DNA from 2 places in the Sphingobacterium sp. MAE genome. Region 2 is predicted to be linked to the other one. Evidence: riboswitches for the same ligand, from Rfam matches in the RefSeq annotation. Region 2 holds a riboswitch; the other holds the start of a gene.
What was found. A riboswitch is a leader RNA that binds a small molecule or an ion and turns the genes downstream of it on or off. The one in region 2 is predicted to bind thiamine pyrophosphate.
Positions count from the first base shown of each region.

Region 1 (7,988 bases), 170 kb from region 2:
CTGAATTGCATTCCTGAAATAGCTGATCTCGACAGTTTTATTTGCTTCTCCGCTCACGAGTAATACATGATTAACCCCCATCGACTTTAGTGCCATCGCTTCTAACATTAATTCGCCATTGGAAAGCGTTTTTCGTTTGATTTTATTGTCCATACTAAATCCACAATACGTACAGATATTTTGACATTCATTACTCAGATATAACGGTGCATATAATTGGATTGTTTTACCAAATCTGCGCTGTGTGACCTGTTGTGCCAGTCTTGCCATTTCCTCCAATTCGGAAGTTGCCGCAGGAGATATCAAGGCCAGAAAATCGTCCAAATTTCTTTTTTGCTTCCGAAGACTTTTTTTGACATCCTCACTTGTTTTATGGTATATTTTTCCCTTAATATCATGCCAGTCGTATTGTCTAAATAAGTGTTGAAACGTATGCATCATGATAGTTTAATCGATTAAAAATGAGGTTAGAGGACTAGATGCCATGGCTCGATTTTCCACTCCGCCTAAGCCCGCATGATAGGCTTTTCTTCCTGCGATCACGGCTTCTTTAAATGCTTCAGCCATTTGTACCGGATAAGTTGCTGTTGCGATTGCAGTGTTGACCAGTACGGCATCGGCACCAATTTCCATTGCTTTTGCAGCATCAGATGGTGCGCCGATACCAGCATCTACGATCACAGGCACTTGGCTTTGCGCAATAATCATTTCTAAAAAATCTATGGTACGCAATCCCTTATTACTCCCTATAGGCGCTGCTAATGGCATGACCGCTGCCGTTCCAACGTCCTCCAGACGCTTACAGAGCACGGGGTCGGCATGTATATAGGGTAGCACAATAAAACCTAGTTTTGCCAACTGTTCAGTAGCTAATAGCGTTTCAATAGGATCAGGCATGAGATAACGAGAATCAGGGTGGATCTCCAATTTTACCCAATCGGTTTCCAAAGCCTCCCGAGCGAGTTGTGCCGCCAATATAGCTTCCTTAGCATTGCGCGCTCCCGAAGTATTTGGCAACAAATGTACTGATGGAATCTGCAAAGCTTCTAAAAATGTATCTGAGGAAGACTGATGATCCAAGCGTTTTAAAGCCATGGTAACCATTTCAGAACCCGACGCAACCAAGGATTCTTGCATTTGATTGAGGTGACCAAACTTTCCTGTTCCTAAGAAAAGTCGAGAATGAAATATGCGATCTGCTATTTTTAAAGTGTCCATTGCAGTTTATTTTTAAGTTCTTGAATAAGTTGAGGTTTTTTTGTGATCAGGCCTGAGAGTGCTACGCCATATATACCCATTTCTTGAAGAAGGGTAATATCTTCGAGTAAGATTCCTCCGATAGCAAAAATAGGAGGATAGTCAGTTCCTTTTGTTCTTAAATTTTGAATGATCTCCTGATATCCTGTGAATCCTAATATAGGACTTAGCTTTTCTTTAGTAGACGTAAAACGTAGCGGTCCTAGACCAATGTAATCGCAGTTTTCTGCTATTCGTTGCTGTACATCAGATAGACTATTTGCTGTACCTCCAATAATCTTCTTTGAGCCCAGTAATAATCGTGCGTCCCGTATGCTGCTATCCGTCAATCCCAGATGAACACCAGTAGCATCAACAGCTTTAGCAATGTGAACATGATCATTGATGATCAGTTTTGCACCATATTGAAAGCACAGTTGTTTAATACAGTCGGCTAATGTTAATAACTGATCTTCATTGCCTTCTTTCCAACGTAATTGAATCCAATCTGCACCAGCTTGTAGTGCGTTTCTAATATTCGTTTCCTGTTCCAGAGCAGTATTTCCCTGTGATATATATTGAATTTTACTAAACATGATGTTGGCCGATAAGATTGTTTTAACTGTTTAAAAATTGTCTGATATAGATTTTCATAATTGACATAGTTCAATATGGTTATATCCTATAAGCTTACTGCTACCCGTACCACCATTAGGATCAAGGTCTACTATGATGAGTAAGAAAGGTCTATCTGTAGACATTCATTAAAACTGATCAAAGGTTGTTCGCTTTTCCAGATGGCTCCCAGTAATGCTACTCCATCAACGCCATCCTGATATAAAGAGATGATGTTTTCGGCGTGGATGCCAGCAAGTCCTATTAAATGAACCTGCTGGTTGTCACGGTATATGAGTTCTTTTTTTACGGTGTGTTTAGACCCATGATTAAGTTTTGAAATGCTTAAAAACATTGGACTAAGCAAAGCGTAGGACCATCTGTGATCCAAGCTGTTAAAATCGTGGATGCTATGTACTGATGTTGATCGGATGATCTGTTGACTGAACTTATTTTGTATCCCCAATTTTCGATCATGCTCATTAAAATGCAATCTCTCGATGTTCAACGATTCCGCCAGATGATGATGACTATGCATGACAAGGCGATTTCGATAACGAGTTGCTATTCCGTTAATAAATTGAGACATTTCATCATCAGAAAAGCTATACTTCCGAATGTGTAACAGTTCCAATCCCGCATCTAGTATATCATTGATCACTTGTAGTTCACGAGGTACAGCCTGTTCAGCAGTCACAACTAGGATCATAGATATAGCTCTTTACCTTGCTCGATAAATTCTTTAGACATATCCATCATTCCCTGTTCTGCAGAATCGCGTATCTCTTGGGTAATCTTCATCGAACAAAATTTGGGACCGCACATCGAACAGAAGTGTGCCACTTTTGCACCATCAGCAGGTAGTGTTTCATCGTGAAATTCTCGCGCTGTATCGGGATCCAATGAAAGATTAAACTGATCTTCCCAACGGAACTCAAACCTAGCCTTGCTCAAAGCATTATCGCGATATTGTGCACCAGGATGCCCTTTGGCTAGATCCGCAGCATGTGCTGCCAATTTATAGGTAATGACCCCGTCTTTCACATCTTTTCGGTTAGGCAATCCAAGATGTTCTTTAGGAGTAACGTAGCAAAGCATGGCACATCCAAACCATCCGATCATAGCCGCGCCAATTGCAGATGTAATGTGATCATAACCCGGAGCAATATCTGTTGTCAATGGACCCAACGTATAAAAAGGTGCTTCATCACAGACTTCAAGCTGTTTGTCCATGTTTTCCTTGATCATGTGCATCGGTACATGACCAGGCCCTTCAATCATAACCTGTACATCATGCTTCCATGCAATTTTAGTTAATTCACCTAAAGTCTCTAATTCAGCAAACTGTGCAGCATCGTTCGCATCGGCAATAGAGCCAGGGCGTAGACCATCACCTAGCGAAAAGGCCACATCGTATTGCTTCATGATCTGACAGATATCTTCAAAGTGCGTATATAAAAAGTTTTCCTTATGATGAAATAAACACCATTTTGCCATGATCGATCCACCACGAGATACAATTCCCGTTACGCGTTTTGCTGTCAGATGAATATATCTCAACAATACTCCTGCATGAATCGTGAAATAGGAAACACCTTGTTCCGCTTGTTCAATTAAGGTGTCTCTAAATATCTCCCAAGTCAGATCTTCTGCTACACCTTTTACTTTTTCCAAAGCTTGATATATCGGTACTGTGCCGATTGGAACGGGCGAATTACGGATGATCCATTCACGTGTTTCATGGATATTTTTACCCGTTGAAAGATCCATTATCGTATCTGCACCCCAGCGACATGCCCATACCGCTTTGTCTACCTCTTCTTCAATACTGGACGTCACTGCACTATTGCCAATATTGGCATTTATTTTCACTAAAAAATTACGTCCGATAATCATCGGTTCACTTTCTGGGTGATTGATATTATTCGGGATGATGGCTCTACCTGCTGCGATTTCTTCACGTACAAATTCCGCTGTGATCAGTTTCTTGGGTGTTCGAGCACCAAAACTATGTCCCGCATGTTGATGTTCCATACCCATTGTCGCCGCTTCTATTTGCTCGATACGTTGGTTTTCACGAATAGCCACATACTCCATTTCTGGAGTGATGATCCCTTTTCTAGCATAATGTAATTGACTAACGTTATGACCTGCTAAAGCTTTTTTAGGTTTATGGCTGTATTCAAAACGAAGTTCATCCAGATCCGTATCTGCCAATCGTTCTTGACCATAATCCGAACTGATCTGGGGTAAAATTTCAACATCTTGTCTATCCAATATCCAACTTTCTCGAGTGCGAGGTAGCCCCTTACGGATATCGATCTTTGCATCATCATCGGTATATGGACCTGATGTATCATAAATGGTAACAGGAGGATTGATTTCTACACCACCTTTGCTCAATTTAGTTGCACTGAGTGTAATTTCACGCATAGCTACCTGAATTGGAAAGAGTTTTCCAGGGATGTAGACTTTTTTCGAATTTGGGAAAGGGGTTTGGGTAATGGTTTGTTCTAACATAATGGTGTATTATAGGTGTAAATGAATTATCCGCCTTGCGTAGCAGAAATGACGAGAATTGAATCTTGATGGCGTAATGGGGTTGTTGCCCAAGCCGTTTTGGGTATGACTTGGTTATTAATGGCAACAGCAATGCCTTTACTTTTTTCTGGAAATTCCAAAAGCATCAAACCTTCCAAAGAGGAGGGAGGCTGTTCAAAAAAACGTGATTGGTGATTGATCGTAAGTTCCATTCCTTTAAAAATTTTTAAATAAAAAACTTTAGGAATGGCCACAGTTATGCAGGTATATGCACAATGAAGACATCTTACTTTTCCCTACGCCAGTATGACCCGGATCAGGTTCTAAGGGTAAAATCTCAGCCTGCAAATCTTGCAGACACCCCTAAAGTTTCCACTAAACTAGAAAAAAAATATGAATAAAAGAAAAGAGGTAGATTTATTTTTGTCTATCCATTGTTTTGTGACACAACAATATACCCGCTCTTGTTATTGGCATATATAATCAGCTATAGTAAGGAGAAGGAATACAAATTGCTATTTGCAATTATAAAATACCGTGTAATTTAATATATTGCAGCAACATAATTGTTTTAGCATCTTTGACCTCACCGCTCGCTACCATCCGCATAGCTTCGGAGATATCCAATTCTAATACCTCAATATTTTCTTCTTCATGGTCCAGTCCTCCACCTTCACTGACTTTCATTTCTTTTGCATATTCGGCTATAAAAAAATGCAGAATTTCTGTAACGGATCCAGGAGACATATAAGCTTCAAAAATCTTTCTTACATCTGTAATTTTATAGCCTGTTTCTTCCTCCGTCTCTCTTCTAATACAATCTTCTGCATTATCTTTATCCAGTAAACCTGCGCAAGCTTCAATCATCAGGCCTGTTTCATTTCCATTAATAAATGTTGGAAGCCGAAATTGTCGGGTAAGAATCACTGTTTTCTGCTCTGTGTTGTACAATAAAATAGTTGCGCCGTTTCCTCTGTCATAAGCCTCTCTACTTTGGGTCATCGTTGTACCATCCTTTTTTAAATATTCGTAGGTTATTTTTCTTAGGATGTACCAATTATCGGATAAAATTTTGCTTTCTGTGATCTTGATGTTAGCTATCATAGGCAAGGTTTTTTTAATTCTTTTTTCTCTTAGTATTTGTGCAACTTTTGAATAAGGGATCAGATGCTAAAGGTATATAAATTTATAAACTCGCATCCGTATTTCTTAAGGAAGTGTAAATAAAGTTAAAGGATTTTTTTCTAGGTAGCGTCAATCATGTTTGCAAGAGCGTATAATGATTCAGACGGGGTGATGGTTAGATTCTATATTACTTCAGATATACAACAAAATTTATAGTGATTTTCTACAGGTATTATAGAGATTTATCTATATGAACCCTATAGAAACCCTCTATAATAGCTCTTTATTATATCCATGATATAGTTACTAATTAACAAGGTGCTGTTCATTAATTACGAAGTGTGAATGCAGTATGCTGGCTTAATAAAATAGAATGAAAAATCACTAAAAAGTTGTCCTTTGTAGATATATTAATGGGAATCGGATCTATAAATTCTTAACGAAAAACAGGAGTTTAATTTTTAGCAGATGGAGTTCAGTACATGCAAAAAGAAATCGGATTTTGGTCAACGATGCTGAATACAGAGGTGTGTATTACATTAGCTTTAGAACAATTGTTTAAAAACAAGAAAAGCTCATCTTTTGGATGAGCTTTCTTGTACCTAGGGCGGGAATCGAACCCGCACTTCCTTAACGGAAACAGGATTTTAAGTCCTGCGTGTCTACCAGTTCCACCACCTAGGCAGGTGATCTTAATGTGGAGCGAAAAACGAGATTCGAACTCGCGACCCCAACCTTGGCAAGGTTGTGCTCTACCAGCTGAGCTATTTTCGCATTACTAACAGCTAACAAGTTGTTTTCTGTTTTGGTGATGCAAATATAGAGCTAATAATTAAAAAAACAAATTTTCATACCAGCTTTATTTTGTTTTTTTTATAATCCCTTTTCTTTCAGGACAGAAGAAATAATATCACTTTCAAAACCGCGGGATAAAGCATATTGAAATAGCTTATTCTTGATTATATAAGGATCTTTATCTTTTATTAAAAGCTTTTTTTTATCGATCAGCTCGTTGAGCTTATCCTCATATTCATCCATATCAATTTTAGAAAATGCAATTTTAATTAAAGGTTCTGAAACTCGTTTAAATTTTAACGACTGTTTGATCTTTATTTTCCCCCAACTCTTCATCCGGAGCTTACCTAAGGTATAAGCGATCGCAAAGCGTTCTTCATTTAAGAAATTCTCTGATATCAATTGCGAGATGATTTGTTCAACATCTTCTTCGTATAGTCCCCAATCATATAATTTATCCCGTACTTCTTGTTGCGCCCGTTCTTGATACGCACAATAACTCTCCGCTTTGAGCAACGCCTGCTTAGGTGTGTATATTTTTTTTCTTTTTTTCTCTTCGTCAAACATCTTTACAAATTTCAAAAATATATTGAACTTACTGAAAAAATGTGGAGCTTTGATTGAATAAAATTTTTAATCATGTACAGCATTGCGGATATTTCGGAGATTATAGGCCCTAAGAGATCAATTATAGTTAATGGTCAATGTATCATTCAAAATTTGATATACGATACACGCAAAATCGTCAATGCAGAAACAGGGTTATTTTTTGCTTTAGTCAACCGTCGGGATGGGCATGAGTTTATTATGGATGCCTATAGCAAAGGAATTAGAAATTTTGTGCTACAAGATGATTTTCAACAAGAAATGGTATTGCAAGATGCTAATATTTTATGGGTAGCCGATACTTTCTTAGCCTTACAGGCCATTGCTGGTCATCAACGGATGCAGTTTAAATCCCCGGTCTTAGGGATTACAGGGAGCAACGGTAAGACTATTGTTAAAGAATGGCTTTTTCAATTACTATCTCCTGAATATAAAATATACCGCAGCCCTAAAAGTTATAACTCGCAGCTTGGAGTTGCTTTATCCTTATGGGAGTTAAATGATCAGTACAATTTTGCCATTATAGAAGCTGGGATCAGCGAAGTAGGAGAGATGGCAAAACTTCAACATATGATCAGACCTACACATGGAATACTGACCAATATTGGTGTGGCACACAAAGCAGGATTTGATTCTAAAGAGGAAAAAATTGCTGAAAAACTGAAACTCTTTACAGATGCTGAAGTATTGATCTATCCAAAAAAATATTTGGAACATATTTATATGCCTTCTCAGCTCTATAAATTTGCATGGGGCGAAGATGAGAGCTGCCAACTGGAGGTCTATTCTGTTAAAAAAGAGAACGATCAAGCAACTTTGCTCAGCTTATGTTTCTCCAGACAGTTTTTCACGGTAAAAATTCCTTTTGTCGATCAAGCATCTATTGAAAATGCCATTTCATGTATTGCTGTCATGATCACATTTGGATATGATTTCAAAACCATAGCAGAAAGAATTGCAACATTGCAACCGATGGAAATGCGTCTTGAACTGAAAAAAGGAAAGCATAATAGTTCCATCATTGATGATTCCTATAGTAATGATTTAGTTGCATTGCAGATTGCGCTGGA
Region 1 is NZ_CM160044.1:1,313,839-1,321,826, forward strand. Features, by position in the region: gene thiH (2-iminoacetate synthase ThiH) at 1-441, opposite strand, end outside; gene AC06G9_RS05625 (thiazole synthase) at 448-1,218, opposite strand; gene thiE (thiamine phosphate synthase) at 1,206-1,832, opposite strand; gene AC06G9_RS05635 (thiamine phosphate synthase) at 1,964-2,560, opposite strand; gene thiC (phosphomethylpyrimidine synthase ThiC) at 2,557-4,371, opposite strand; gene thiS (sulfur carrier protein ThiS) at 4,398-4,604, opposite strand; TPP riboswitch at 4,669-4,767, opposite strand; gene nudK (GDP-mannose pyrophosphatase NudK) at 4,918-5,496, opposite strand; tRNA gene AC06G9_RS05655 (tRNA-Leu) at 6,117-6,201, opposite strand; tRNA gene AC06G9_RS05660 (tRNA-Gly) at 6,216-6,291, opposite strand; gene AC06G9_RS05665 (regulatory protein RecX) at 6,391-6,879, opposite strand; gene AC06G9_RS05670 (bifunctional UDP-N-acetylmuramoyl-tripeptide:D-alanyl-D-alanine ligase/alanine racemase) at 6,952-7,988, shown strand, end outside.
Region 1: it holds a riboswitch for thiamine pyrophosphate, as region 2 does, so the genes downstream of both, thiS (sulfur carrier protein ThiS) here and thiM (hydroxyethylthiazole kinase) in region 2, are expected to answer to the same signal.

Region 2 (7,988 bases):
TAATTCTTTATAAATAATTCAGCAGGTTGAAAACCATCATTCTGTCCAAGTGTCACACAGACTAAATCGGGTTGATAAGTGGAAAAGTTCCAATTGATGCGATTGTCGCGTAAATTTATTTTATCATAAATATCAGGCATTGTAAATTTTAGATCACAACACGAATGCATAAGACCTATTCCTGAGTATGATGTCAACTGCCATTTTGCATGGAGACTACGTGCTAAAATGGGGCCATACGCTGCATAGGCATCGTGCTGGTCAGACCATTCTCCAGTGCCGCAGGGAATGCTGAGGTTGGAGCCAGTCCCACAGGTGATGGAATTGCCATAAAATTCGATTTTTCGGGTCGTTTGGTCCAATGATTTGTAAATCTGTTCTGCTTGGATATTCTTTAATGCTAGGGACCCTATATTTGCTTCTGTTCCTTTACAGATCAATACGTGATGTCGACCTGCAGCAAGCTTTTCACCAATCCGTATTTTATTTTCCTTCGAGGCAAGCTTCAATCGTTGCACCGGTTCCTGATCGATGAGTATACTGATGTAATTATGATTTTTTCCATATAATGCTTCATCGATAAGTGTAATGTCACAATAGGATCCTTCGTAATCGAACTCAAAGTACACCCCAGGAGCATAGAAAGTGGGCAATTTAGGATCTGAAAAATCAATTCTTCCAGTATAAGTAATTGCAGGGTGGTCAGCAGAAAAAGTTTGTGTTTTTTGCTGTGCCATACAGGAGAAAAAAGATAACAATAGGATACTGATACAAATTCTATACATGGGGTTGTTTATTTTGGTGCTATAATATAGGTGTAAAGTTGTGTTTTTTGTCGCAACATGTGCATCAAATAAGAATTAAATATGTGATGCAGAAATTTTGTATACGCTAGCTCTAAAGGCTCAAGTTTTAAACCTGTTCATTTTTAATATAATAAATTTTGCTTTCTTTAGCTTGAAAGCCGATACCTTGATAAAGGTTTAAAGCGGCTTCGCGATGATCTTCTGTGTAGAGTAAAATCTCCTTAAGCTTTTTCTGATGGCCAATTTCTAATATTTTTTCAATGAGTTTTTTTCCGATACCTCTACCTCTATATTGCTCATTCACCACCACGTCCTCGATCCATCCTTTGCTACCCGAAATTACTTGATAAGTACATATACTAGCTATCCCTGCTACATGCTGATCAATTAAACAGTAAACGAATGATATGGGATTTTCATCCTTCAATATTTCAGTTAATGGCAATTGTTTTTTTTGAGGACTGAGCTGTTTAAAAAGCGCCGCTATCTCTTCGGCAATTTGATCATTGATGTCCGCTAAGCATAAAATTTTTATTTCCATCATATTTTTAGTTTGTTTTATTTAAAAATATCTGCTGCTACTGGTTCAGAAATTAAATACTGGTATTTATATGTAATATTTACAAATTTGAGAGAAAAAAAGTTATTTACCAAATACAATGTCTCGTGTAGAGATGTGATTGGCTTAATTTCCTTTAAGATCATACTTTAATAGGGATTGATGCTCTTTTTTAATAGGCTACTAATGAGAGCAAAGGGATTCGTAATCTGATCGATCAAGCGGAGCCGGTCAACTTCAGTATCTGGGTAAATCATCTTATTAGGAGATGACCGTGCGGATCCTCAATTTTGTTCTTGATTATTTTGCGAAGATTCAGGTCATACGACAATACTTAGTTGGTAAAAGTTGCTGATACAACCAATTGAGGTCAGTTAGAAAAAAATCAATAAGTCGAGATCTTAAAATTTAAAAACACCTTTTAAAGCTTAAATAAGCTATTATTCGATTAAAATCGTCCAGTCAGTGATCACTTCTTCGCTTTGTGCAGTCCCTTCTTCTGAAGAAGAAGTCCCTTCTTGAAAAGATGCAGTCCCTTTTTCTGAAGAAGGAGAACAAGTTTTCTAAAGTTAAACCTCTTGTCGCAAACAAGTGATAAGTTGTTGTCGAGGTTGGATCAGTATTTCTATAACTGCTGATGTCTTTTTAGGAAAAGCGATCCCTTGTTGCGAAGTTGTGTTCCCTTATTACAAACAAGTGATCCCTTGTTGTGAAGTTGTGTTCCCTTTTTACAAACAAGCGATCCCTTTTTGTGAACTTGTGTCCCTTTTTACAAACAAGTGATCCCTTATTGTGAAATTGTGTTCCCTTATTACAAACAAGCGATCCCTTTTTGCGAAATTGTGTTCCCTTATTACAAATAAGCGATCCCTTCTTGTCAAGAAGGGATCGCTGAAAGTCAACAAGTGATCCCACTTTTACGCTCTTTATTTAACTTTTTGCTATAATTTTAATAAATAGGTAGTGCGCTAACTATTTTTTTGTCACTGAAATGAATAATAGGATTTAACCTCTTTTTCATTACATCCAACTTTTGATATCATATGCCGCTTCCCAGAAATAATATTCCATTTTTGAAGCAGTAATAAAAGCTTCGGTCATCTTTTCTCTAATGGCTGGTGATGCTTCCGCTGCCGCCTTGTCGCACAGATCAATGGCTTGCTGGACGGCAATAGCAAAGTCTTCACCACCATAGGTATCGATCCATTTTTGGTACGGATGATTGCTGCTGTTCACCTCATTGAGGATATGATCACCGACTTTTTTATAGATCCAAAAGCAGGGGAGTACCGCGGCCATAGCGATTTCAACGGCATCTATTGCTGCCGTGCTTTTTAAAAAGTGAATATAATGATGACATACGGGCCCCATCGTTCCCTTTTCGGTTAAACCAAAATCCTGAAAGTATGCATGATGCAGGGCATTTTCGACCACAATCGCTGTCTCCGCATACTTGATATAGTGTAAAGTAGTATCTACATCATGTGCCCGAGCTGCGATCAGTGCTAATGCTCTTCCGAAGTGTTCCAGATAGAGGGAATCTTGCGCCATATAGAACTGAAATTTATGTATAGGTAGATTTCCAGCAGCTAGTTCAGTAATAAAGGGCATTTCTAAAATAGACTGATAGTTATTTTCAATTTGATTCCAAGAGATTTCAGACCAATTCATTTTTAATTAATTTATCAGGGTTAAAAAAGTGGTTAAGAGGGCCATTGCCTTTTCCGATTACGACATCTTTTCCATGTTTAATAGCTTCGTAGATATAATCTTGCGCTAATGCTACTGCGGTATGAAAATTTTCTCCACGTGCCAAGTAAGCGGCGATAGCTGAGGAAAGTGTGCAACCCGATCCATGTGTATTTTTTGTCGCAAATTTTTTCGTTTCAAAGGCTGTGTACTGGCCATTTTCTTCAAAAAATAATGAGGTTAAGGTAGCCGTTTGTTGATGTCCTCCTTTAACAAGAACATGTTTACAGCCTAGGGTCTGAATAATCTTTGCCGCCTGATGCATATCGTCCAGATTTTTTACATCAATGCCAGCCAGTAGTGCAGCTTCGTCCATATTTGGAGTGATGATGTCGGCTATTGGAAATAGCCTGTCCATGATGGTTTGGATGGTATCTGCCTCAATAAGTGTATGACCACTTGTTGCCACCATGACAGGATCAAAGACGATCGGGATCTTTGGATAATGACTTAAAGAAGTCGCGATGGTCTCCACCAGTTGGGGGGTATGGACCATGCCTATTTTAATAGCAGCAGGCATAATATCATCTAAGATCGCGGCGATCTGGTCGGATACAGCTGCTATCGGAATGGGATATATTTTTTGGACTCCTTGTGTATTTTGCACCGGCAGAGCAGTAAGGACTGACGTCGCATAGCAGCCCAGCGCTGAAAAGGTTTTAATATCGGCCTGAATGCCAGCTCCGCCACTACCGTCAAAACCAGCAATGGTGAGCACCGAAGGATAGGTGTATTGTTTCATTTTAATAGTTCATTTTTAATTGCATAAGCGGCTTGCTCTGGATGGTCAGCACCACAGATCGCGGAGACGACTGCTAACGAATCGGCACCCGCTTTAACGATTGCTGATGCATTTTCCAATCGTACATTTCCGATTGCAACTAAGGGCTTATCTGTACGAGAACGGATCATTGCTAATCCGTTCAAGCCCCATTCCGTTACGGTATCTGTTTTTGTTTTCGTATTAAATATGGGGCTGACGCCTAAATAATCTGCTACAGCGGTGTTTTCATCATCCAATTGATGGAGATATTCTATGGAATAGCCAATTGTTTTGCTTTCAAAAGCATGTACACGGCGCAGTACAGCAGGAGCGATATCCCGATTTCCGACATGGATTCCAGCAGCACTTATTTTTTCAGCTACTTCAGCATGATCGTTGATGATCAGCGGGATATGATATTTGTCGGTAATCTCTTTTAATTTCAGTGCTTTATAGATCAACTCTTTGGTCGTGATCTCTTTTTCACGGAGTTGGATCATGTCCACACCTCCACGTATTGCCTGTTCAGCTACATAAAGGAAATCACGTCCTCGGCAGTCCTTTTCCGAGATCACTAAATAAAGTGGATAAGGAAATGAGGGGTGCAGGTTCATGATTGGGTGATTTTTAAATGGGTAAGAAATTCGTGTTCGGTAATGTTATAGAGCTTGTCCAGAATATGGGTCTGCAGACTTGCTGGGCCAGCAGTTTCTTTTGCGGCTAATTCTCCTGCTATGCTCAGTAAACTCATTGCAGCAGCAACAGCTTCCGTTTTATTTTCAACCGCAGCAATAAATGCCGCGATCAGGGCCGATGCAGTACAACCTAATCCGGTCACCTTGGTCATCATCGCATTCCCATTCTTTAAGTATATACATGTGTTGTGGCTGATGATGATATCTGTTTCACCTGAAATACATATGATTGCGCCTGATTTGGCCTGTAGATTTTTTGCAGCATCGATAGCCTCGGTACTGATCACGGTACTATCTACCCCTTTTGTCACCACATCTGCTGTTTTTGCAAGAGCAATGATTTCAGAAGCATTCCCTCTGATGACGGTAGGCTTAAAAAGCAACAGTTGATTTAAAACAGTATCGCGATAGGAGGTCGCACCTGCACCTACAGGATCTAAAACCCAAGGTTTCTGGATTGAATCTGCTTTTTTAGATGCCATGAACATGGATTCGCTCCAGTACTCGTCCAGCGTACCGATGTTGATGACCAGTGCATGCGATAGCGTTACCATTGCTTCGACCTCAGGTTTGGCGTGTGCCATGATCGGTGATGCGCCCACTGCCAACAGTGCATTGGCGGTATTATTCATCACAACATAGTTCGTGATATTGTGAATAAGAGGCGAGGTATTTCTTACCTGAATGATGTGTTGCCAGAGTTTTTTTTCCATTCTTATATTTTTAACAATAAAAGCTTTAGGAAAAATCCATAACAACAGTCCGGATGAGTAGATGGACTGATTGCTTTTCCCTACGCCGGTGTTAGCCGGATCAGGTTCAAAGGGACTCTCTCAATTCTTTACAGAATACCCCTAAAGCGTATACAAAAGTATTGAAAAAAAATGAATTAATGGATAAGCGCCCAAACTCATCATCACAGGCTCTTTAGTACATTTCTTAAAAAGTGTGCCGATAAAGTTCCACATTGTATTTACACTTTTAAATAATTATGTTTGTAAATACCTTGTTTATGATGCGGACAGTTTATTTGTTTTTCTTGCTATTCCTTTCGCTTTGCGGTCCTTCTGTTTTTGGGCAATCGTTAGATTTTCAATTTTTTAGAAATATAGGGCTTGGAGCAAAAGCGAGTACAGTGCACTGCTTTGCGCAAGATAGTCTGGGTATCCTTTGGTTGGGTAGTAATAATGGATTATATAGTTACGATGGTTATTCCCTTCATGCTCCGACTGAAGCTGCATTGCCCTATCAGACCTTCATTTATAGTATTGCTGTTCTTGACGGTACTCATCTTGCTTTGGGGACAGGTAAAGGTGTTTTTTTATACAATTATCGGGAAGATCGGTACGAAGTATTTCCAACGGGTAGCCCTTCAGATGTCAGGTCGCTCCTGTTAGTTGGTGATCAACTATGGATCGGTTCCATCTCTGGTTTATATGGCTACGACACGAAAACCAAGAAACTGACCAATTACGGAAAAACTTGGTATCAAGATTTGGATGGACAAGCCATTTATGCTTTATCCACTCAATCCGATAAAATTTTAGTGGGTACTTACAAGGGGCTGTATCAACTCCATCCTGCTCGTAAAGAGGTGAAGAAATTGGTTTTACCAGATTATAAATCGGGTAGTAATCAATTTGTCAATTCTATTTTTTCTTTGACTTCGGCTAAAATAACATTTATAGGAACGGAATATGGCCTGTACAGGTATGATAACAACACTGAAAAGCTGTCTAAAGCACCGGTACTGCAAAATCATCCGATCAAATCCATGGCGACAAAAGATGGCCAAACGTTATTGATCGGAACAGATGATGGTCTCTTTGAATATCAGCCTAGTGTTCACACGCTTTTGAGAACCAAGCATGATTCCCGAAATCCGTATTCCTTAGCCAATAATATTATTTGGAGTATCTATCGGGATCGTAGCAACAATATGTGGGTTGGCACAGATTTGGGCATCTCCCTATGGTCAAACCAACAAAAGGAGAAAAATTTTCCCATTTATCAGTTTACTAATAGTAGCGATGGGAATCGATTTTACAAAGTATTCAAAGATCGTGCGGGATGGTATTGGCTTGGTGGCGATAATGGTTTGATTCGGACCAGAGGATTGGGGCAAAAAGATTTCGAAAGTTACTGGTACCGGATGGATGCTGCTCCATATAAACTTCCCCATAATCGGATTCGGGATATCTATGAGGATGTTGCGGGACATTTATGGATAGCTTCTGACGGTGGGGTCAACGTATTTGATGCCCAGACCAAACAGTTTAGAAGTTTTGATATTGTGGATTCAAATGGCATGAGAAATGCAAAATGGGCCTATAATATCTTAGAGGATAAGCAGGGGAATCTTTGGATAGCAACCTATATGGGTGGTATATTTAAGGTCAATAAAAATAAACTTCTATCCTCTTCGGGATCTTTTATTGCTAATAAAAATTATACTCAATCTGATGGATTATTGGCCGATTTTGCCAATCAGATCGTTGACAATGGACGGGGCAAAATTTTGGCTCTGTTTTATAACATGGGTATCAGTAGCATTGATCCTGTGACGGGAAAAGTGGAAGAATGGAAAGATAAAGAGGGTAAATCGTTGAACCAATCAACGTTTATGTTGAAAGATCGGGAGGGTACGGTGTGGATAGGGCAGCATGGTGAATTGAGGCGGGTAGACAAAAATGATCGTAGTGATCTTCTTGTTTTCGATCCTGTGGTCAAAGGAGAAGTCACCGCTATGGTAGAGGTCGGTGATGAGATCTGGCTTTCCACCAGTGGAGGCGTGTGGAGTGTAAATAAAAAAAGCTTAAAACCCGAGTTGCTAAAGTACAGCCATGATATAACGGCGATGTATTATGACCAACTTCAACATGAAGTCGTTCTGGGCGGAATCAATGAGCTGACGGTCTTACCTGAAAAAGTGATTGATGAATTCAAGCAAAAGACGAAAAAAATTGTCCTCACTGCGATGTATGTGAACAATGAGGCCTACGGTAATTACGGTTATGGTTTGCGCTACAGAAATGAAATCACGTTAGATCATGACCAGAATAACCTGAGACTTGAATTTTCGGATCTGGATTATGGCAATCATCTTGGGCACCGTTTAGCCTATAATTTTAAGGATAAAAATGAAAATTGGATCCCGCTGGAGCGTGGAGATAATAAAGTCCTGCTTTCCAATTTAAGATCGGGTGATTATCATCTGCAGTTGACAAAAGTGGATCTTTCTGGAAACGTAGTGTCGGATATCTATGAATACCATATTGTGATCAAGCCTATCTGGTATGCGTCTATATGGGCTAAAATCGCTTACGTACTGGCAGGTCTTGGTCTGATCATGTGGGTGATGAACTTTTTTCGTGTGCGCAATACCTTAAAATGGGAAAGACGTGAACGGCACAAAG
Region 2 is NZ_CM160044.1:1,479,896-1,487,883, forward strand. Features, by position in the region: gene AC06G9_RS06250 (SGNH/GDSL hydrolase family protein) at 1-785, opposite strand, end outside; gene AC06G9_RS06255 (GNAT family N-acetyltransferase) at 913-1,350, opposite strand; gene tenA (thiaminase II) at 2,386-3,036, opposite strand; gene thiD (bifunctional hydroxymethylpyrimidine kinase/phosphomethylpyrimidine kinase) at 3,023-3,856, opposite strand; gene thiE (thiamine phosphate synthase) at 3,853-4,491, opposite strand; gene thiM (hydroxyethylthiazole kinase) at 4,488-5,285, opposite strand; TPP riboswitch at 5,346-5,438, opposite strand; gene AC06G9_RS06280 (hybrid sensor histidine kinase/response regulator transcription factor) at 5,585-7,988, shown strand, end outside.